DNA from 3 places in the Allobosea sp. F3-2 genome. Region 1 is predicted to be linked to each of the others. Evidence: predicted binding sites of a transcription regulator. Region 1 holds the regulator's gene; each other region holds the start of a gene.
What was found. The regulator LexA, encoded in region 1, represses DNA repair genes until DNA is damaged. The targets are predictions, from matches to a motif close to TGTTCNNNNTGTGTTCNG.
Positions count from the first base shown of each region.

Region 2: the regulator LexA is predicted to act here: its motif matches at 4,831-4,848, upstream of FQV39_RS12165 (PA0069 family radical SAM protein).
Region 3: the regulator LexA is predicted to act here: its motif matches at 5,418-5,435, upstream of FQV39_RS14075 (DNA recombination protein RmuC).

Region 1 is NZ_CP042331.1:487,998-495,615, forward strand. Features, by position in the region: gene FQV39_RS02365 (ComEC/Rec2 family competence protein) at 1-1,256, shown strand, start outside; gene lexA (transcriptional repressor LexA) at 1,415-2,125, opposite strand; gene FQV39_RS02375 (molybdopterin molybdotransferase MoeA) at 2,379-3,590, opposite strand; gene moaC (cyclic pyranopterin monophosphate synthase MoaC) at 3,634-4,134, opposite strand; gene trpC (indole-3-glycerol phosphate synthase TrpC) at 4,131-4,943, opposite strand; gene trpD (anthranilate phosphoribosyltransferase) at 4,951-5,964, opposite strand; gene FQV39_RS02395 (anthranilate synthase component II) at 5,981-6,598, opposite strand; gene FQV39_RS02400 (aldo/keto reductase) at 6,840-7,618, opposite strand, start outside.
Region 2 is NZ_CP042331.1:2,631,194-2,638,811, forward strand. Features, by position in the region: gene FQV39_RS12135 (uracil-DNA glycosylase) at 1-261, shown strand, start outside; gene FQV39_RS12140 (cytochrome ubiquinol oxidase subunit I) at 379-1,809, shown strand; gene cydB (cytochrome d ubiquinol oxidase subunit II) at 1,822-2,826, shown strand; gene ypfJ (KPN_02809 family neutral zinc metallopeptidase) at 2,925-3,809, shown strand; gene FQV39_RS12155 (GNAT family N-acetyltransferase) at 3,820-4,296, shown strand; gene FQV39_RS12160 (hypothetical protein) at 4,293-4,778, opposite strand; gene FQV39_RS12165 (PA0069 family radical SAM protein) at 4,903-6,096, shown strand; gene FQV39_RS12170 (ribonuclease HII) at 6,212-6,880, shown strand; gene FQV39_RS12175 (site-specific DNA-methyltransferase) at 7,337-7,618, shown strand, end outside.
Region 3 is NZ_CP042331.1:3,034,108-3,041,725, forward strand. Features, by position in the region: gene FQV39_RS14040 (ribonuclease D) at 1-127, opposite strand, end outside; gene FQV39_RS14045 (DUF805 domain-containing protein) at 361-786, shown strand; gene dapE (succinyl-diaminopimelate desuccinylase) at 914-2,125, shown strand; gene FQV39_RS14055 (hypothetical protein) at 2,194-2,778, shown strand; gene truA (tRNA pseudouridine(38-40) synthase TruA) at 2,786-3,526, opposite strand; gene fmt (methionyl-tRNA formyltransferase) at 3,734-4,663, opposite strand; gene def (peptide deformylase) at 4,814-5,353, opposite strand; gene FQV39_RS14075 (DNA recombination protein RmuC) at 5,467-6,651, shown strand; gene FQV39_RS14080 (OsmC family protein) at 6,652-7,161, opposite strand; gene FQV39_RS14085 (ABC transporter ATP-binding protein) at 7,441-7,618, opposite strand, start outside.

The sequences.
Region 1 (7,618 bases):
TCAAGAAGATCGCGGCGGTCGCGGCGATGATCGGCGCGACCGCCTACTGCATCTTCTCGGGCAGCGATGTCGCGACGGAGCGCTCGCTGATCATGACGCTGGTGATGCTCGGCGCGATCCTCGTCGATCGTGCCGCGCTGAGCATGCGCAATCTCGCGCTTGCCGCGATGATCGTGCTGCTGCGCGAGCCGGATGCGCTGCTCGGGCCGAGCTTCCAGATGTCCTTCGGAGCGGTTGCAGCATTGATCGCCTTCGCCGAACGCTGGGAGGGCCGCAAACGTGCTCAGCCGCCTCCGGTGCTGCCGTGGCCGTTGGGGCCGGTCTGGACGGCGGCGCTCGGCATCCTCGTCACCACCTTGCTGGCGACGGCTGCGACAGCGCCCTTCGGTGCCTATCACTTCCAGACTTTCAACCCCTTCGGCCTGCTCGGCAATGCGATGGCTCTGCCCTTCGTCTCGCTCTTCGTCATGCCGGCGGCCGTCTTTGGCGTGCTGGCCTATCCCTTCGGGCTGGACTGGCCGGCATGGGCGCTGATGGGGCTGGCTTCCGATGTCGTGCTCAAGGTGGCGCATTGGGTCGCGACCATCGACCATTCCACCGTGATGATCGCGGCCTTCGGCCCGGTGGTGCTGGTCTGCTTCGTGCTGGCGCTGCTGTGGCTGACGCTCTGGACCACAGCCTGGCGCTGGCTGGCGGCGTTTCCTCTCATGCTCGGCGTCGCCATCGCCGGCAAGCCGGAACGGCCGGAAATTTTCGTCGAACGCGACGGTTCGGGACTGGCGGTGCGGGGCTCAGATGGCCGCCTCGCGATTGCGGGCAAGCCTAGCCGTTTCGTGCTGCAGCAATGGCTTGCAGCCGATGGCGACAGACGTTCGCCGGACGATCCGACCCTGCGCGCCGGCATCGCCTGTGATGCGCTCGGCTGCGTCGCGAAAATCGCCGACGGGCGCACGGTTTCCTACGCGCGCGAGCGGCTGGCGATCATCGAGGATTGCCGTCGCGCCGATCTCGTCGTCACGGCGATTCCCTGGAACGGGACCTGCAAGGCCCGGCTGGTCGACCGGATGGCGCTCTCGCGCGATGGCGCGACGTCGCTCTATCGAGCCGGTGCCGGCTGGAGCAGCCACATCTCCGAACGGGCCTCGGCAGAGCGCCCCTGGAGCCGCCCTAAAGCATCGCCTCCCGCACAGCCGTCACCGCCATCGACGCCGGCGTTGCAAGCCGGCTTCGCGAACAGCGACCCGGATTCCTTATAAGGCGCTCTTCAGGCGAGGCACATCGCGGGCCGTCATTGCGAGGAGCAAAGCGACGAAGCAATCCAGGAGGACTGGGTGAGACGTTCAGCCCAGTCCTCCTGGATTGCTTCGTCGGCTGCGCCTCCTCGCAATGACGATTCCTCCGATCTTACGGCGGTCTAATAGCGCCGCATCAGATTGACGAGGCGGCCCTGGATCTTGACCCGGTCAGGCCCGAGCACGCGCGTCTCATAGGCGGGGTTGGCGGCTTCGAGCGCGATCGAGGAGCCGCGCTTGCGCAGCCGCTTCAGCGTCGCTTCCTCATCGTCAATCAGCGCCACGACGATGTCGCCGGTATTGGCCGAGTCCTGCTTGCGGATGATGACAGTGTCGCCGTCGAGGATGCCGGCTTCGACCATCGAGTCTCCACGCACTTCCAGCGCGTAATGCTCGCCGGAGCCGAGCATGTCGGGCGGTAGCGAGACGGTGTGGCTGCGGTTCTGGATCGCCGAGATCGGCGTGCCGGCGGCGATGCGGCCCATCACCGGGATCGCGATGGAGGAGCGGCTGTCCTCATCGGCGGCAGGGCGGGGCTTGGCGAGACTGGGCTGCGCGCCGAGGCCGCCCTGGACGACCGCGGGATTGAACCTTGGCCGCTGCTGCGGGGCACCGAGCCCGTCAGGCATCTTGATGATCTCGAGCGCACGCGCCCGGTTGGGCAGGCGGCGGATGAAGCCGCGCTCCTCCAGCGCCATGATCAGCCGGTGAATGCCGGATTTGGAGCGCAGATCGAGCGCATCCTTCATCTCGTCGAAGGAGGGTGGCACACCGCTCTCGCGCAAGCGTTCCTGGATGAAGCGCAGGAGTTCGTGTTGCTTGCGTGTCAGCATGATCCCCGCGGGCCCCTCGAAGGCTGGATTCGAAACAAAGCAGGAACACCATACGCGTTCCACTTGTGTTCCGCAAGCAGCGATGCCGTCGCGGAATGCGCGGGCATTTCACCGATAAGAAAACACTTCGGACATTCCGGACAACCCGCGTTAGCAGCGCCGTTCCGGAATCCATCGTAAAAGCCTGGCGCTCTATGATGGATTCCGGGACAAGCCCGGAATGACGGTGCGCTTGCGGAAAAGACGGTCCAGGCTACCGCAGCGGCAGGATGCGGCAGCCGTCGCCTTTTTTTGCCGGCGCGGCATGGGCTGGCCGGATTGTCAGCGCCTGCGCCCGCGCCAACGTGCCGAGCATCGAGGAATCCTGCCGGTCGAAGGGCGTCGCCATCCAGCCATCCGGGGTCAGCTCCAAAGTGGAGCGCAGATAGTCCTCGCGCTCGTCATTTCCTGGCATGTCGCGGCCGAGACGGGCTGGGATGCTGCGGTCGCGGTCGGCCTCGGCCATGCCGAGCAGCGCCTCGATCAGCGGCAGGACGAAGAGATGGCCGCAGACGATCGAGGAGACCGGGTTGCCGGGCAGGCCGACCACGACCATCCGACCGAGCCGGCCGGTCATCATCGGTTTGCCCGGCCGCATCGCGATCTTCCAGAAGCCGAGCGACATCCCGGCCCGCGTCAGCGCCTCTTGTACAAGGTCATGGGCGCCGACCGAGGCACCTCCGAGCGTGATGAGGACATCGGCATCGGCGGCCCGCGCCTGGCCGATCCTGGCGGCGAGGTCGGCATGATCGTCGCGGGCGATGCCGAGATCGAGAACGGCGCCGCCGGCCTTCTCGACCAGCGCGGCAAGCGAGAAGGAGTTCGAGGCGACGATCTGGTCCCGCCCCACCGGCTCCCCCGGCGCCACCAGCTCGTCGCCGGTGGCAAGGATCGCGACGCGCGGCTTGCGCCGAACCGGCAGCGAGGGATGGCCCATCGCGGCGGCGAGGCCGAGGGCCGCGCTGTCGAGCACGCGCCCGGCCGGCAACAGGGCGTCGCCTTCGTGGAAATCCAGCCCGGCTGCCCGCAGGAACTTCCCCTGGGCCGGCGGCACGCGCACGCGGATCGTCGGACTACCGACGCCATCGGCATCCTCCTGGATCAGGATGGTGTCGGCACCTTCCGGCATCGGCGCGCCGGTGAAGATCCGTACGGCTTCACCGGGGCCGACAATCCCCTCGAAGGCCCGGCCGGCAGCGGATTCGCCGATCACGGCGAGCGAGACGCCTTCGGCCATGTCATCACCGCGCACGGCATAGCCGTCCATGGCGGAATTGGCGAAGGGCGGCTGGGTCCGAAGAGCCTTCAGGTCACCCGCGAGCACCCGCCAGGCGCATTGCGCGAGCGGCAGGCTTTCGGCCCCGGTCGGCCCCGGAATGCTGTCGAGCAGCGCCTTGCGCGCGACGGGGACCGGGGTGAGCGCCATCAGAGCACGGTGCCGAAAAGTGGAAACCGGTTTTCGGATGACATCATGCTCGACTTCCTCGTTGCGGAGCCTTCGCCTCATAATCGCCGGACTGGCCGCCGGATTTGTGCAGCAGCCGGATGTTCTCGATCCGCATCGCCCGATCGACCGCCTTGACCATGTCGTAGACGGTGAGGCAGGCGACGGAGACAGCGGTGAGCGCTTCCATCTCGACGCCGGTCTGGCCCTTCATCTTGACCTCGGCACGCACGCGCACGCCCGGCAAGGCCTCGTCGATCTCCAGATCGACCCCGATCTTGCTGAGCAGCAGCGGGTGGCAGAGCGGGATCAGCTCGTGCGTGCGCTTGGCGGCCATGATGCCGGCGAGGCGCGCCGTGCCGAGCACGTCGCCCTTCTTGGCGTTGCCGTCGCGCACGATCCTGACCGTCTCCGGCGCCATCACGACCTGGCCTTCGGCGATGGCGACGCGGGTCGTCTCGGCCTTGTCGCCGACATCGACCATATGCGCCTGGCCTTGGGCGTCGAGATGGCTGAGCCGGCTCACGCCGCGTTCTCTTGCGCGGTGCCTGTCAGCAGGGTCCGCGTTGCGGCCGCAACGTCTGCCTGCCGCATCAGGCTCTCGCCGACGAGGAAGCTGTTGACGCCGGCCTTGTTGAGGCGGGCGATGTCGGCATGGGCGAAGATGCCGCTCTCGCCGATGACGATGCGGTCCGACGGGACGCGCGGCGCGAGCCGTTCGGTCACCGCGAGGTCGACATGGAAGCTGCGCAGGTCGCGGTTGTTGATGCCGAGCAGCCGGCTTTCGAGCTTGAGCGCCCGGTCGAGCTCGGCATCGTCATGCACCTCGACGAGCACGTCCATGCCGAGCGCGTGCGCGGTCTCGTTCAACGCCCTGGCGGTGTCGTCGTCGACGCCGGCCATGATGATCAGGATGCAGTCGGCGCCCCAGCTGCGCGCCTCGTAGACCTGATAAGGCTCGTAGAGGAAATCCTTGCGCAGCGCCGGCAGGCCGGAAGCCTCGCGCGCCTCAGTCAGGAATTCCGGTCGGCCCTGGAAGGAGGGCGCATCGGTCAGCACGGAGAGGCAGGCTGCGCCGCCGGCGGCATAGGCGCGGGCGAGCGAGGGCGGATCGAAATCGGCGCGGATCAGCCCCTTGGATGGGCTCGCCTTCTTGATCTCGGCGATCAGGGCCGGCTTGCCCTCCGCGAGCTTGGCGGCGAGGGCATCGGCGAAGCCGCGTGGCTTGCCGGCAGCACGGGCGCGACGCTCGATCTCGGCCGGCGGGATGACGGCCTTGGCGGCCGCGATCTCCTGGCGCTTGTAGGCTTCGATTTTGGCGAGGATGTCGGTCATGCCGTCCTCACGCGTTCGAGGCTTTGATGAGGGCGTCGAGCGTCGCCTTCGCCTTGCCGGAATCGAGGGCGGCCGTCGCCTGGGCGAAGCCGTCCTTCAGGCTCGCGGCCTTGCCGGCGACCAGCAGCGCTGCCGCGGCATTGAAGGCGGCGATGTCGCGGAAGCCGGTCCTCTCGCCGGCGAGCACGGCATTCAGCGCGGCCGCGTTCTGCTCGGGCGTGCCGCCGCGCAGCTCCTCCGGCTTGGCCGGCTCGAGGCCGACATCGCCGGGGCTAATCGTGAAGCTCTCGACCTTGCCGTTCTCCAGCGAGACGACGCGGGTCGGCCCGGTCGTGGTGATCTCGTCGAGCCCGTCGGAGCCGTGCACGGCCCAGACGCGGGTCGAGCCGAGCGAGGCCAGCACCTTGACCATCGGCTCCAGCCAAGTCTCGGAAAAGGCGCCGATGAGCTGGCGCTTGACGCCGGCCGGATTCGACAGCGGACCGAGCAGGTTGAAGATCGTGCGTGTGCCGAGCTCGGTGCGCACCGGCGCGACATGGCGCATCGAGGCGTGATGCGTCGGCGCGAACATGAAGCCGACGCCGGCCTCAGCGATGCAGCGTTCCGTGCCCGCCGAATCGAGGCCGACCTTGACGCCGAGCGCGGTCAGCACGTCGGCCGCGCCGGAGCGCGAGGAGGCGGCGCGGTTGCCGTGCTTGGCGACGGGCACGCCGCAGGCGGCCGTGATGATCGAGGCCAGCGTCGAGACATTGTAGGAGCCGGAGGAATCGCCGCCGGTGCCGACGATGTCGATCGCCTCGGCCGGGGCCTTCACGGGCAGCATCTTGCCGCGCATCGCGCCGACGGCGCCGGCGATCTCGTCGATTGTCTCGCCGCGCACGCGCAGCGCCATCAGGAAGGCGGCGGATTGCGCGTTGGTGACCTCGCCGGAGAGGATCGTGTCGAAGGCGTCCCGCGCCTCCTCGCGCGAGAGCGTCGCTCCGGTCGCGACCTTGGCGATGAAGGGTTTGAAGTCGTCCATGGAAACTCTGCGGAATTCAGGCTGATGGGGTCAGGGCGGCGGCTTCGTGCTCGCTGCGCCAGCGCTGGGCGAGATCGAGGAAATTCCGCAGGATCGTCGCGCCATGCTCGGAGGCGATGCTCTCCGGATGGAACTGGACGCCGTGGACCTGCAGCTCCCGATGCGAAAGCGCCATGATCAGGCCGTCATCGGTCTCGGCCTCGATGTCGAAGACGGTCGGGCAGGATTCGCGGTCGACGACGAGCGAGTGATAGCGCGTCGCCTGCAGCGGCCCGTTGATGCCGCGGAACAGGCCGCGCGCCCTGTGCCGGATCGGCGAGACCTTGCCGTGCATCGGCACGGGCGCGCGGACAACTTCGCCGCCGAAGGCCTGCCCCATCGCCTGCAGGCCGAGGCAGACGCCGAAGATCGGCTTGCGGCCGGCGCCTTGCCGGACCACGTCGAGACAGATGCCGGCTTCGTTCGGCGTGCAGGGGCCGGGCGAGAGCACGATCGCATCATGCTCGCCGCCCAGCGCTTCTTCGACCGACAGCGCGTCGTTGCGCCAGACATCGACCTCGGCCCCCAGGCCACCGATCAGGTGGACCAGGTTCCAGGTGAAGCTGTCGTAGTTGTCGATCAACAGAACGCGCATGGCCGGACCTGTGAATATGGCCACAGGTCATGCACGTTCGAGGGCGGGGTGGTCAAGTTTTGCGCGGAGCTGTTTGCAGCGCTGACGGCTAAGGCAGTGCGACCCCTCATCCGTCTCGGCTTCGCCGAGCCACCTTCTCCCGCAAGGGGAGAAGGAAGGCGCCGACCGGCCCCCTCTCCCCTTGCGGGAGAGGGTTGGGGTGAGGGGTCGCGCCAACGCCTCCCGTCACAGCACGTACGGATCAGACCGCCGGCGGGTTGAGGCGGGCGAAACCCTCCTGCCGTCGATAGGGGAAGTACGGGTAGGGCGCCGTGCGGACGCTGGCGGCATCGAGTTGCGCGACCTGCTCGGCCGTCAGGTTCCAGCCGACGGCGCCGAGATTGTCGCGCAGCTGCTGCTCGTTGCGGGCGCCGATGATGACCGAGGAGACCGTCGGGCGCTGCAGCAGCCAGTTGATCGCGACCTGCGGCACACTCTTGCCGGTCTCCTGTGCGATGGCGTCGAGCACGTCGACGATGGCGTAGAGCTGTTCGTCCTCGACAGGCGGGCCGAATTCGGCGGTTTCATGCAGGCGGCTGCCGGCCGGAAGCGGCTGGCCGCGCCGGATCTTGCCGGTGAGGCGGCCCCAGCCGAGCGGGCTCCAGACCAGCGCGCCGACGCCCTGATCGAGGCCGAGCGGCATCAGCTCCCATTCGTAGTCGCGCCCGACGAGCGAGTAGTAGACCTGATGCGCGACATAGCGCGGCCAGCCATGGCGCTCGGCAGCGGCAAGCGACTTCATCAACTGCCAGCCGGAGAAGTTGGAGACGCCGACATGGCGCAGCTTTCCGGCGCGGACGAGCGCGTCGAGCGTCGAGAGAACCTCCTCGACCGGCGTGCCGGCATCGAAGGCATGCAGCTGGAGCAGGTCGATATAGTCGGTCCCGAGCCGGCGCAGCGCATCCTCGGTCGCTTTGATCAGCCGGCTGCGCGAGGAGCCGGCATCGTTCGGGCCGTCTCCCATCGGCAGCGTCGTCTTGG
Region 2 (7,618 bases), 2.1 Mb from region 1:
CTGCCCTTCATCCAGCGCCAGATCGAGCTCGCCGATCCCGACATCCTGGTCTGCGTCGGCGGCCCCTCGGCGCAGGGGCTGCTCGGCTTCAGCGGCATCCTGCGCTCACGCGGGCAATGGGTCGAATACGACACCGGCTCGCGGCGCATCCGCGCCATCGCGACCCTGCATCCGGCCTATCTGCTGCGCCAGCCGCTGCAGAAGCGGCTCGCCTGGCGCGACCTGCGCGCGCTCAAGGCCGCGCTCGACGGGAAGAATTGACGCAGCGACGTTGCGCGCAGGCCACAGGCAGGGCAAGCTCGATTTAGATCACATCCAGAGACGCCCCAGCGGGCGGTACCCCAGCGCCTGCGTGGCGTGGCCGGACGGAGTTCTGCGATGGTCATCGATGCTTTTCTGCTCTCACGCATCCAGTTCGCCTTCACGGTTTCCTTCCACATCGTCTTCCCGGCCTTCACGATCGGGCTTTCAGCCTATATCGCGACGCTGCTCGGGCTGTGGCTGAAGACGGGCGACGACAAATTCCACCTGCTCGCCCGGTTCTGGACGAAAATCTTCGCCGTCTCCTTCGCCATGGGCGTGGTCTCCGGCATCGTGCTGTCCTACCAGTTCGGCACCAATTGGAGCCGGTTCTCGACGGCGGTCGGCAACATCGTCGGCCCGCTGATCGGCTATGAGGTGCTCTCAGCCTTCTTCCTCGAGGCCTCCTTCCTCGGCGTGATGCTGTTCGGCTGGAAGCGCGTGCCACCCTGGCTGCACTTCACCTCGGCGGTGATCGTCGCGGGCGGCACGGCGCTCTCGGGCTTCTGGATCCTCTCCGCCAACAGCTGGATGCAGCATCCGGTTGGGCACGAGGTCCGCGACGGCATCGCCTATCCAGTCGACTGGATGAAGATCGTCTTCAGCCCAACCTTCCCGCTGCGCTTCGCCCATATGATGACCGCGGCCTATCTGACGACCGCCTTCGTCGTGCTGGCGACCGGCGCGCGCCATCTGCTCGCCGGGCATCGCACCGAATCGGCCAAGACGATGGTGCGGATGGCGATCCTGATGATCGCGCTGACCGCGCCGCTGCAGGCCGTGATCGGCGACTTCCACGGCCGCGACACCGCGACCTATCAGCCGGCCAAGCTCGCCGCGATCGAGGCGCATTGGGATTCATCCAAGCCCGGCGCCCTCGTGCTCTTCGCCTGGCCCGACGAGAAGGCCGAGCTCAATCGCTTCGAGGTCTCGATCCCCGGCGTCGCCAGCCTGGTGACCCATGGCAGCATGAACGCGCTCTTCCCGAGCCTGAAGGATTTTGCCCCGCAGGATCGGCCGCCCGTCCTCATCCCCTTCTTCGCCTTCCGGGCGATGGTCGGAATCGGCGTGCTGATGATCCTGTTCGGCTGGGTCGGCGCCTGGCTCTGGCGCAAGGGCGCTGTGTTCGAATCGCGGCGCTGGCTCTGGATCGCGCAGTATTCCTGGCCCGCCGGCTTCCTCGCCCTCCTTTCCGGCTGGTTCGTCACCGAGGTCGGCCGCCAGCCCTGGCTGGCGACGGGCATCATCCGCTCGGCCGATGCCGTCTCGCCGGTCACGCCGCTGCAAGTCGCGATCTCCCTGGCGCTGTTCGTCTGCGTCTATTCGGTCGTGTTCACCGCCGGCATCCTCCTGATCAACCGGCTGATCGACAAGGGACCGGACGAGATCAGCGGCGAGGACGCGCCCGAGCAGCCGTCGAAGCGCACGCTCAAGGCCGTGCAGGGCGAGGCCGCCGCGATCTTCGGCGACGGCCACCCCGGCGACGACAAGATCCAGCCGGCGATCTGAGGAGCCACGAGCATGGAATGGTATCTTCCGGTCATCTGGGCCGTGCTGATCGGCACCGCCGTGATGCTCTATGTCGTCCTCGATGGCTTCGATCTCGGCATCGCCATCCTGTTCCCGACGACGAAGGACGAAGGCGAGCGCGACCAGATGATGAACTCGGTCGCCCCGTTCTGGGACGGCAACGAGACCTGGCTGGTGCTGGGCGGCGGCGGCCTCTGGGTCGCCTTCCCGCAGGCCTATGCCATCATCATGCCGGCCTTCTACATCCCGATCACGCTGATGCTGCTGGCGCTGATCTTCCGCGGCGTCGCCTTCGAGTTCCGCTGGGTCGCCAAACCGCATCACCACCGCTGGGACCTCGCCTTCTGGCTGGGCTCGACCGTCGCCGCCTTCGCACAGGGGCTGGTGCTGGGCGGGCTGATCCAGGGCGTCACGATCAAGGACGGCCAGTTCGCCGGCGGCCCCTTCGACTGGCTGACGCCGTTCACGGTGATGTGCGGCGTCGGCGTCATCGTCGGCTATGCCCTGCTCGGCGCGACCTGGCTCGTCTACAAGACGGATGGCCGCGTCGCCGAACGGGCGCGGCGACAGGCAAAGACCCTGCTGCTGGGGTTGCTGGCCTTCGCGGCGCTGGTCTCGCTGTGGACGCCCTATGCCCATCCGCGCATCGCCGAGCGCTGGTTCACCCCGGCCAACCTCATCTGGCTCTGGCCCTTCCCGGTGCTGACGGCGCTGTGCGGCTATCTGGCCTGGCGGCGGCTCCATGGCGCGCATGAATTCACGCCCTTTGCGCTAACGGTCGCGATCTTCCTGCTCTGCTTCCTCGGCCTGTCGATCTCGAACTTCCCCTATCTGGTGCCGCCCGGTGTGACGATCTGGGACGCGGCCGCCGCGCCCTCCTCCCACATCTTCGTGCTGATCGGCGTCGTGTTCCTGCTGCCGATGATCCTGTTCTACACGGCCTTCGTGTACTGGACCTTCCGCGGCAAGGTGAGGGCCGACAGCGGCTATCACTGAGCGATTGTCAGCCTTCGTTCAGCCGGGCTTTGCAAAGACGACTTGAGTTCCCCGCATCTCTTGGCGAGATTGCGGGGAGTTTCGCCGAGGAACCGTCCATGCAGTGGGAAGACTATCGCCAGTCCGAGAACCTCGAGGACCGGCGTGGCGGCGGTGGCGGCGGCTTCGCCGGCATGCCCGGCGGGCGCGGCGGCATCGGCATCGGCACGATGGTGGTGCTCGGCCTGCTCGGCTGGGCGCTCGGCATCGATCCCCGCCTGCTGATCGGCGGCGCCGAAATGATCGGCGGCATCGGCGGGCGCCCGCAGACCCAGGAGACCCGCCGCTCCTCCGGCCCGCCGCAGGACGAGATGGGCCGCTTCGTCTCGGCCGTGCTGGCGCAGAACGAGGATGTCTGGTCGAAGGTCCTGCCGCAGCAGGCCAACACCCGCTACCAGGCGCCGCGCCTCGTGCTGTTCTCCGGCGTCGACCGTTCGGGCTGCGGCACCGCGCAGTCCGCGATGGGGCCGTTCTATTGCCCGCAGGACCGCAAGGTCTATCTCGACACCTCTTTCTTCCAGGAGATGCAGCGCAAGCTCGGCGGCGGCGGCGATTTCGCCTATGCCTATGTGATCGGCCACGAGGTCGGCCACCACATCCAGAACCTGCTCGGCATCCTGCCCAAGGCGAACCAGATCCGCGAGCGTTCGTCCGAGCGCGACGCCAACGCGATCTCGGTTCGGATCGAACTGCAGGCGGACTGCTTCGCGGGCGTCTGGGCGCATAATGTCCAGGCGATGGGCCGGCTCGACCAGGGCGACATCGAGGAGGCGATCCGCACCGCCTCCGCCATCGGCGACGACAAGCTGCAGAGGGCGGCCCAGGGCGTGGTCGTCCCCGATTCCTTCACCCACGGCTCCTCGGCGCAGCGGACGAAGTGGTTCAACATCGGCTTCCAATCGGGCTCGATGCAGAGCTGCGATACGTTCCGCAATCAGGTGTAGCGGGGAAGAGGTGACGGCGGCGGCGGGCGATGGTGGACAGCCCGCGCCTATAAGCGTCGAGCTGCGCGAGATCACCAAGGACACCGTGCGCGAGGTCTGCGCTCTGGAAGTCCGGAACGATCAGAAGGGCTATGTCGCCGCGAACGCCCTATCCATCGCTCAGGCGCATTTTGAACCGACTGCGGTGTTTCGCGCCATCTACCTCGGCGAGCAGCCCATCGGCTTCGTGCAGTGGCGAGATGGCGGGACGCCGGGCACGGTTGTGCTCTGGCGCTTCATGATCGATCGAAGACATCAATCGGCTGGCCTCGGGCGAACGGCATTGGCGCTTGTCCTGCTCCAGATGAGGCGCAGCGGCTTCGAAACGGTTGAGACGAGTGTCGTCCGCGGGCCGTCCGGCCCACTCGACTTTTATCTCTCCCAAGGCTTTGTCGAGGTCGGCCAGGCGACTCCGCGCGGCGAGTGGCTCCTGAGCAAAGCTCTTTAGGTCGCCCGCTCGCGCCACACCGGCAGCCGCTGCGGCGCCTGGTCGAGGTACCCTTCCAGGGCCATCGCCTTGGGCAGGACGAGCCCGGACCGGAGCCTGCGCCCGGCAAGGTACATGGCGACACGCTCACGCAGCGCGGCGCGGACTGCGTGCAGCGGAATCAGGGCGGGCACATCCGGCGTGACCAGCAGATGGCGCTCGACCGCCTGCACCCAATGCGCCTGCGGCACGTCGCCGGCCTCGAACAGCACGAGCCGGTCGCCGCGCGCCGCGGCCGCTCCGCCCTCCCAGGCTTCGGCAGGGCCGGTGCGCAGATAGCGCGCGCCGGTCGTATCGGCGACGCGCTCGAAATCGGGCGCGCCCACCGTATCGACGATCACCGCATGGCCGAGGAAGCCTTCCGCCACCGCCGGGATCAGCACGGCCAGCGTGACGGCGAGAGCTCGCGGGGAACCATCGGCGCGGATCACGGCTGTGAGCATACGCAAAGTTCTATGCCGCAGCGCAGCACGCCGCAATCCCGGCCTTGCATTTTGTTCCTGATTTGTTCACTCTACCAGAGACCAGAACGTGCCGATTCCCGGCACATGAACCGGTTTGAAAGCCATGCCACAGGCCAGACCCATTGAAAGGCCGTATCCGACGGCCCAGCCGCTGCGGCGGCATGACAGGGAGCCGACCGTCTCGGCACCGGTCGTCGCGCCCGCCGATCCGCTCGCCTATGCCGGCCATCGCATCGACCCGGAGCGACGGCGCGGGCGCGGCGCCACGATCAATCCGGGCGGGCGTTACGAGGCCGAGCAGCGCGTCTCCGAGGACGACGGCTGGGGCTCGCTGGAGGAGCTGCCGCCGTTCAAGACCGAGATCGCCTACGAGAAGGCGCGCAACATCATCACGCGCAACGACTCGCCGGACATCTCGTTCGATCGTTCGATCAATCCCTATCGTGGCTGCGAGCATGGCTGCGTCTACTGCTTCGCGCGGCCGACACATGCCTATCTCGGGCTCTCGCCCGGGCTCGATTTCGAGAGCAAGCTGACGGCGAAGCCCGATGCTGCAGCCCTGCTGGAGAGGGAGCTCTCCTCCCCGTCCTACCAGCCGCGCACCATCGCGATCGGCACCAATACCGACGCCTATCAGCCGATCGAGAAGAAGCTCAGGATCATGCGCCAGATCCTGGAGGTTCTGGCGAAGTTCAACCACCCGGTCGGCATCGTCACCAAATCGGCGCTGGTGCAGCGCGACATCGATATCCTCGCGCCGATGGCAGAGAAGGGGCTGGTCAAGGTTGCGATCTCGGTGACGACGCTCGACCCCAAGACAGCGCGGGGCATGGAACCGCGCGCTGCCTCGCCACCGAAGCGGCTCGAGACGATCCGCAAGCTGTCCGAGGCCGGCATCCCGGTCACGGTGCTGGTCGCGCCGATCGTCCCGGCGATCAACGAGCATGAGATCGAGCGTATTCTCGACTCGGCCAAGGCGGCGGGCGCGCAGGAGGCCGGCTATGTGCTGCTGAGGCTACCGCTCGAAGTCCGCGACATCGTGCAGGAATGGCTGCTGACGCATCATCCCGACAAGCTCCGGCATGTGATGTCGCTGATCCGTTCGACCCGCGGCGGCAAGGACTATGATTCGCAATGGGGCCAGCGCATGGTCGGCTCCGGCCCTTATGCCTGGATGATCGGAAGGCGCTTCGAGCTGGCAGCCGAGCGCATCGGATTCAACACCACACGCCGGCGGCTGCGCACTGACCTGTTCGTGAAACCCGAGAAGGAGAAGGCGCAGCTGAGCTTGTTTTGAGGCCCCCGACCGTCATTCTCGGGCGAAGCGAAGCGCAGACCCGAGAATGACGGGCCGGAAGAGGTTCAGGAGCCTCCTTCTGAAGGAGACGCTCGGGTCAAGCCCGAGCGTGACGGTGGAGAGGTATCATGTTGCTCTGGCCCTGACGGCCAAGCTGCTGCATAAGCCCGCCATGCCCGCCGATTTCAGTCGCGAGACATACGCCATCGCCAACGGCCTCTGGCCGCTGGCCGGCATCGACGAGGTCGGACGCGGGCCGCTCGCCGGCCCGGTCGTGGCCGCGGCCGTCATCCTCGATCCGGCCCGCGTGCCGCATGGACTCGACGATTCGAAGAAGCTGCCGGCGGCGATCCGCGAGGAGCTCTTCGGCGAGATCATGGAGCGGGCGCTCGCCGTCACCGTCGCCAGCGCCACGGCGGTCGAGATCGACGCACTCAATATCCGTCAGGCGACGCTGCTGGCGATGCGCCGGGCGGTGGCCGCGCTGCCGCTTGCGCCGCTGCATGTCCTAGTCGACGGCAACGATCCGCCGCAGTTGAGCTGCGGCTGCGAAGCGATCATTCAGGGGGATGGCGCCGTGGCCTCCATCGCGGCCGCCTCGATCGTCGCCAAGGTGACGCGCGACCGGATGATGGCGCGGCTGTGCCGACGCTATCCGGCCTATGGGTTTTCGGGTCATGTCGGCTATGCGACTCCGCAGCACCGCAAGGCCATCGCCGAACACGGTCCCTGCCCAGAGCACCGCTATTCCTTCGCCCCGGTGAAGGGCGTCTGGTTCCGGTAGAGCCCGGCCGCGCCGCATTTGGGAGTAAAGCGCGACGTCATTCCGGGGCAGGCCAAAGGCCTGAGCCCGGAACTCATGAACACGACGCTACTCCAGTTGCCGTCATGCTCGCCCTTGTGGCGAGCATCCACGTCTTGAACACTGTATGGCATCGATGAAGACGTGGATGGTCGGGACAAGCCCGACCATGACGGCGGCGGCGTGTTCATGGGTTCCGGGCTCATCGCTACGCGATGCCCCGGAATGACGAGGCGGTCCTGTTCCAGGCTCCCCGCGAACTGCCGCCACGGCAACTCCAGGCGTTAACAACTGTTAGGAATTTTCCTTTCATTGCCAATGGGCTAGGCAAAATCTGCAGCCCCAAAACGGGACGCATTTTTTTCAGAGCGGAAACCCGGCCTTTACCCTGTCCAGCCAATATCGCGCTCGTTGAAGTTGCGTAACGGTCTTGGCGTCATGGGTATTTCGCGTACCGGGACCGCCAGCGCTCCCGTCCGGATTCAGGTTTCGCGTACCGGACGGCCAGCGCTGGGGGCTCGGATGAAGGCCAAGGGCCTTCACAGTCACAGCCTTCCCGAACAGATCGGTGTTCCGCAGGAACTGCCGCTCGATCAGATCCTCGTCGGCGACTGCGTCGCGGCGATGAACGCCCTGCCGCCGGCGAGCGTCGACCTGATCTTCGCCGATCCGCCCTACAACCTCCAGCTCGGCGGCGATCTGCGCCGGCCCGACGACAGC
Region 3 (7,618 bases), 2.5 Mb from region 1:
GCGAGAGCTGGACCACGCAAAGCCGGTCACGATGCGGGTTGAGGCCGAGCGTCTCGGTGTCGATCGCGACGCTCGAACCGGCCTCGTAGCCGTCAGGCAGATCGCCGCGATGAAAACGGATGGTCATGCTCGAAACCTCACTCGGGCTGCGCTGAGGCGCCCTTTCAACAGTACTCACCAAATGGAATGGCGGCAGACCGCACCGGAACGGCGCGCCTTCCGCAGCTAGCGGCCCCGTCTGGCTGGTTCAAGCCTTTTCTGAGTTGGCACAACTGGCCGACCACCCCGTTAACCTTTTATTCACTATAAGCTTCAAGCTTTCGTTAAGACATGCGAAAAGGGGGCAACCGGAGCTGACGCATGTCCCCGATTCGCCTCTTCTGCGATCTCGATGGCCGTATTGGCTTGCGGGCCTTCTGGCTCGGCAGCGCCGTCGTGGCACTCACCCTGTTTGCGCTGCAAAGGATCCTGCCCCAGCTGACGGATCCTCAGACCGCGCGCACCGCTCTCGCCTTCGCGAATGCCTTTGCGCTGTTCCCTTGGGTGGCGCTGGCAGCCAAGCGCGCCACCGACCGGGGCAGCAGCTCGCTCTTCGGCATCCTGCTGATCTGCGCGATCGTGCTGCCGGACCACCTGCGGCTCTACATGCCGTTCGGCTGGCGGCCCTCGCTGGAAGCGATCTCGACCATCGCCTGGGTGGTCGCTTTCATCGATCTCGGCCTGATGCCCTCAGCCAAGGACGAGCCGGCAGAGGCAATGGTCGCCGTCGAGGCCAGTTCCCGCTAGGCCGAAAGCGCGCTCGATCGCCGCGCGTCCTATCGGACACGAAGTGGCGATCTAACTCTTTGTTTGAGCATCGGATTCCTCCGAAAAGTGGATTCCACTTTTCGGTCCGATGCTTTAAAGCGGCGGCATGACGACTGCATCTGCTGCTTCAGCCCCGGCCCTTTCCTTCGACCCTGCCGATCCGGTCGCACTGACACAGGCGCTGGTGCGCTGCCCCTCCGTCACGCCGCAGGAAGGCGGAGCGCTCGCCCTGCTCGCCACGGTGCTGGCGGCGGAGGGCTACGAGGTTCATCGTCCGGTCTTCGGCGAGCCCGGCACGCCGGATGTTGAGAACCTCTATGCCCGCATCGGCAACGCGGCCCCGGTCTTCGTCATCGCCGGCCATACCGATGTCGTGCCCGTCGGCGACGAGGCGGCCTGGACGCGTGCACCCTTCGACGGCGCGATCGAGAATGGCATCCTCTACGGGCGCGGCGCCTGCGACATGAAGGGCGGGCTCGCCGCCATGATCTCTGCTGCGATCCGATATCGCCGCGAGAATCCCAATGCGCCCGGCTCGATCGCCTTTCTCGTCACCGGCGACGAAGAGGGACCGGCCGTCAACGGCACCGTGAAGCTGCTGGCGTGGGCGCATGAGCGTGGCGAGCGCTTCGACCACTGCATCCTCGGCGAGCCAACCAATCCGGCAACGATGAGCGACATGATCAAGATCGGCCGGCGCGGCTCGCTGACCGGCAAGCTCACCGTCCACGGCATCCAGGGCCATGTCGGCTACCCGCATCTCGCCGATAATCCGATCCGCGGCATGGTCCGGTTGCTGGCGGCGCTTGACGCCGCGCCACTCGACGCCGGCACGAAGCATTTCGACCCGAGCAATCTCGAGGTGACAACGCTCGACGTCGGCAACGCCGCGACGAACGTCATCCCCGCACAGGCGAAAGCCGTCTTCAACATCCGCTTCAACGATGTCTGGACGCCGGAGACGCTCGCGGCCGAGATCGACCGGCGCCTGCGCGAGGCAGCGGGCAACACCGTGCGCTACGAGATCAGCTTCCAGCCGACCAATGCCGTCGCCTTCCTGACCGAACCCGGCCCCTTCGTGACCATGGTCGCGGATGCAGTCGCCGCCGAGACCGGCAAGCGGCCGGCGCTCTCGACGACCGGCGGCACCTCAGACGCCCGCTTCATCAAGGGCTATTGCCCCGTTGTCGAATACGGCGTCGTCGGCAAGACGATGCACCAGATCGACGAATGCGTCGCCGTCGCGGACCTCGCCGCGCTGGAGCGGATCACGCATCGTTTACTCGCCAGCTATTTTGCAGCGCAACATACGGCTTGACGCGCCGGAACCACGGGTCTTTATCTCTCTTAGACGAAAGTCTAAGATCGCAGATGATGGAGACCGTGATGAGGCTCGCCGCCGACGACATCGCGCGCTCGCTGCGCGGTTCCTGGCACCTGATGACCCGCGGCACGGAGGCGCTTTCCGAACTCGACCTCAGTCGGGACGGGTTCTGGCGCTCCTATCTCGCCTTTGCGCTGATGCTGCCGGCGACGATCGCGATCCTCGCCGCGACGCGCCTGATGGCCGGGCTGCCGAACAGTGCGGGCCTCTTCACTGCCCCCGAGCTCGTGCTGGCGGTCAGCGGCGCGCTCTGTCTCGCCATTCTCTCCGTGCCGGCTCTGCTGATCGCGCTGCGGCCCGAGCTTACGCACGCCCCGCGCTTCACCAGTTTCGTCATCGCCTGGAACTGGGCCGGCATCGTCTCGGCCAGCCTGATGGCGGTTCCGGCGGCCGTCTTCGCGCTCGGCTGGTCGACGCCGCAGCTTGCGCTGGTACAGTCGGCTTTCTTCGCCGCGATCGTGCTCCGGTTGCGCTATTGCGTGGCGCGGGCCGCCTTCGGCCAGGAAGGTAACGCCATCGCCCTGCCGCTGATCGTCGCCAGCGTCGTGCTCGACTATGGCGTGATCCGGCTGTTCGGCCTGTTCTAAGCCGGCCTCAGTAGTCGACCCCGGCGAGATAAAGCCCACAGGACGGAGCCAGCGCCGCGCATTGCGCGCGGTCGCGCGCCGCCAGAATCTGGCCGAGCTTCTCTTCCGGCCAGCGCCCGGCCCCGACCATCTTCAGGCTGCCGACGATCGAGCGGACCTGATGGTGCAGGAAGGAGCGGGCATGGGTGTAGATCACGATCTCTGCGCCCTCGCGGCGGACATCGAGCCGGTCGATCGTGCGGATCGGGCTGTTGGCCTGGCATTCTGCGGCACGGAAGGTGGTGAAGTCGTGCTTGCCGAGCAGGGCCTTGGCCGCGCGGTCCATCGCCTCATGGTCGAGCTTCACCGGGACATGCCAGACGCGGCCGCGATCGAGCGCCGGCGGCGCCCGCCGGTCGAGGATGCGGTAGATGTAATAGCGGCGCTTTGCCGAGATGCGGGCGTCGAAGTCATCCGGCACGATCTCGGCGCTGAGCACGCTGACCGTGACCTGCGCCTTCAGCCGGGCATTGCTCGCATCGCGCACGACATCGGTGCGCCATTCCTTGTCGAGATTGACATGGGCGACCTGATGGGTGGCGTGGACGCCGGCATCGGTACGGCCGGCGCAGTGCAGCCGCACGGGATGGCCGCAGAAGGCCTCGATCGCCTCTTCGACGCTCTGCTGCACCGAGGGGTCGGTCGCCTGACGCTGCCAGCCCGAGAAGGGCGTGCCGTCATATTCGATGACGAGCTTGTAGCGCGGCATCAGACGGCTCCTCGCCACATGCCTTCCCCCGCGCCGTCATCCCGAACAAGCCGCCCTCGGGTCCGACCTTCGGTCGGCCCAAGGACAAGCTCCGCGGCGCCGATCCGGGATCCATGCCGGAACGTACCCGACATAAGTTCAGGCATGGATCCCGGGTCTCCGCTTCGCTCCGCCCGGGATGACAGTGTCGAGGGTGGCACGATCAACTCAGAGCTTGTCGCCGGCCCCGAGCCGGGCGCCGCGCAGGAACTCGGCCCCGCTCATCGGCGCCTTGCCGGCGCGCTGGACCTGAAGCAGCTTCACCGCGCCGACGGCGCAGGCGACCGTGCCCTCGTCATCGAGCAGCGTACCGGGCTCGGCCGCGCCGCCAGCACGCGCAGTGCGCAGGATCTTCAGCCGCTCCGGCCCCTTGCCGAGATCGATCTCGGCGAAGGCGCCCGGGAAGGGCGAGAGGCCGCGCACCCGATCATGCACCTGCTGCGCCGGCAGCGCCCAGCTCAGCTTTGCCTCGGCATTGGTGATCTTGGCGGCGTAGGTGACGCCGTCCTCGGGCTGCGGCGTGAACTGCAGGCCGCCGCGCCCCAGCGCTGCGAGCGCGCGCACCATCAGATCAGCGCCGAGGATGCTGAGCTGGTCGTGCAATTCGCCGGCGGTCAGGTCGGGGCCGATTGCCAGCGTCTCGACCATGCCGACCGGACCGGTATCGAGCCCGGCTTCCATCTTCATCACGCAGACGCCGGTTTCGGCATCACCGGCCATGATCGCGCGCTGGATCGGCGCGGCGCCGCGCCAGCGGGGCAGCAGCGAGGCATGGAGATTGAGGCAGCCGAGCTCGGGCAGGTCGAGGATCGCCTGCGGCAGGATCATGCCGTAGGCCACGACGACGGCGACATCGGCCTGGTGCGAGGCGATGATCTCGGCCTGTTCCGGCGTCTTCAGCGTCGAGGGCGTGAAGACCGGGATGCCGAAGCGCTCGGCCGCCTTGTGCACCGGCGAGGGCTTGAGATCGAGACCGCGGCCGGCCTGCGCCGGGGCGCGGGTGTAGCAGGAGATGACCTCATGCCCCTGGCCCACGATCTCTGTCAGCACCGGCACGGCGAAATCCGGCGTGCCCATGAAAATGACGCGCAAACTCATACGTCGAATATGACTCCATAACAGCAGTCATCCCGGGCGCCCGAATGGGGACCCGGGATCGGTGCCTGAACCTCTCCTGCCGGCGCTCCGGCATGGATCCCGGATCTACGCTGCGCTTCGTCCGGGATGACGGCGAGCGGATACGAAAACCTACGCAGCCCGCTCGCGCTTGGCCGCCTTGGCGAATTTCTTGGTGACGCGCTCGCGCTTCAGCCGCGAGAGATGGTCGATGAAGAGCACGCCGTCGAGATGGTCGATCTCATGCTGGAGGCAGGTGGCCAGCAGGCCGTCAGCCGCGATCTCCTGCATCTTGCCGTCGAGATCCATGTAGCGGACCTTGACCTCAGCCGGGCGCTCGACCTCCTCGTAATATTCCGGGATCGAGAGGCAGCCTTCCTCGTAGACGCTGAGTTCCTCCGAGGACCAGGTGATCTGCGGATTGATGAAGACCTGCGGCTTCCTAGGCTCCGGCTCCTCGCCCTCCTTCGCTTCCGGCTTCGACAGATCGATCGTCACCACGCGCAGCGGTGCGCCGATCTGGATCGCGGCGAGCCCGATGCCGGGCGCGTCGTACATCGTCTCGAACATGTCCTCGACCAGCGTCCGGATCTCGGGCGTGACAGCCTCGACCGGCTTCGAGACGAGGCGAAGCTGGGCGTCGGGCAAGATGACGAGCGGGCGAATGGCCATGGGTTTCCAAGGGAAAAGAGCTGTTGAGCCCGGGACATAAGCATTTGTGGGCAAGTGGTCAAACTGTTCCGCTTTCGTTCGCTATTCCCTGTCGAATCGGCTAGGCTCGGCGAATGAACGAGATCGCCTTCACCCTGCTGGAACGCCCGGTGAGCTGGGCCGAAGCGGCCCTCGGCTTCGCCGCATTGAGCCTCGTATTGCTGCTCCTGGCGGTGATCGCCGGCTGGCGAGGCGGCCAGAGCCGCGCGATCGAGGCCGCCATGGCGGCGGAGCGCGCCCGCGAGATGGACGACAAGGTCGCGGAGATGAACCGCCAGCAGGCGGAACTCGCCGGCCGCATGCAGTCGATGGCCGAGATTCTCTCGACCCGGCAGGGCGACCTTGCGCGGCTCGTCGCCGACCGGATGGATGGGCTGAGCCATAAGGTTGGCCAAGGCCTCGAGCAGAATGTCCGCCAGACCACGGAGAGCCTCGGCAAGCTGCAGGAGCGGCTGGCGGTGATCGACAGCGCCCAGAAGAACCTGACCGACCTGACCTCCGAGGTGGTGACGCTGAAGGATGTGCTCGCCAACAAGCAGGCGCGCGGCGCCTATGGCCAGGGCCGGATGGAAGCGATCATCCGCGACGGGCTGCCTGCCGCCTTCTTCGCCTTCCAGCCGCAATTGTCGAACGGAAAGCGGCCGGATTGCCTCGTCACCCTGCCCGGCGACGGGCGCGGCCTCGTCATCGACGCCAAGTTCCCGCTGGAGAGCTTCACGCTGCTGCGGGAGGCGCGCGGCGACGACGCACGCAAGGCGGCCGGCCAGCGCGTGCGCGGCGATGTCGGCGTGCATGTGAAGGATATCGCCGAGCGCTACTTCCTGCCCGGCGAAACGCAGGACATCGCGCTGCTCTTCGTGCCGTCCGAGTCGATCTATGCCGATCTGCACGAGCATTTCGACGATGTCGTGCAGCGGGCGCACCGGGCCCGGGTGATGATCGTCTCGCCCTCGCTGCTGGCTCTGGCGATCCAGCTGATGCAGTCGCTGGTGCGCGATGCGCGGATGCGGGAAGAGGCACAGGTCATCCAGACCGAGGTCGGCAAGCTGCTCGACGACGTACGCCGGCTCGGCGAACGCGTCGACAAGCTCGACAATCATTTCCGCCAGGCGCAGGACGATGTCGGCCAGATCAAGACCTCGGCCGGCAAGGTCACGAGCCGCGCCGAGAAGATCGGCGCGCTCGATTTCGACGACGAGAAGAGCGAGCCGAAACTGCCCTTCGCCAAGGGGCTGGAGTTGAAGGCCGCGGCGGAGTGATCAGCCGCGGTTGAGCACCGCCGACAGCTCCGGCTTCACGTTCAGCGTCTGGAACACGACGCAGTAGCGCTCGGTGAGCTTGAGCAGCGTGTCGAGCTTCTCCTGCGGCGCGTCGCTCTCGACGTCGAAGGAAAGGCGGATCGCCCTGAAGCCGACCGGCGCATCCTTGGCGACGCCGAGCGTGCCGCGGAAGTCGAGATCACCCTCGGCGCGGACCACGCCCTTCTTCAGCTCGATCTCCAGCGCGGTCGCGACCGCCTTCAGGGTCACTCCGGCGCAGGCGACCAGCGCCTCCAGCAGCATGTCGCCGGAGCAGAGCTCGGCGCCCGAGCCGCCGGTGGCCGGATGGAGTCCCGCAAGTGCGATGGCGCGGCCGGTCTCGACCTTGCAGGCGATGTGCTGGTCGTCGAGCTCGCCATGGGCCTTGAGCGTGATGACAGCCGCGTCGGGGGCTTCGCGATACTTGTCCTTGAGCGGCGCCTGCAGGGCACGCAAAGCTGTGACGTCCATGGGCTGAACCTCTCGTTCGAACGGAAAATCGTCTTGAACGGCAGATAGGCTGAGGCTGGTTGGAACACTAGACCGATTATCGATCAAGCTGGATCGGAGAAGCCGTCATTGCGAGGAGCGAAGCGACGAAGCAATCCAGGAATCATAGAGCTCTACGTCCCCCTGGATTGCTTCGCGGAGCCTGTCCTCGGGCTTGCCGAAGGCAAGACCCGGGGGCTCGCAATGACGGTTCGACCTGATCGAAAAGCACTCTAGCCTATTCGGGCCGATGCTCTTGCCCTACCACCACATGCCGGCGGTCTCAGCCGTCCTCTCCTGATGCGGAGCCTCGTCGCGCAGCGATCTGTCAAGCGCGCGCAACGCCTCGCGCTTCGTCGCCTCGAAGGCCGGCGAGAGCCGGTCTCGCGGGCGTGCGAGCGGGTTGTCGAGCTCGTCGAAGATGCGGCCGGGCTTGGGC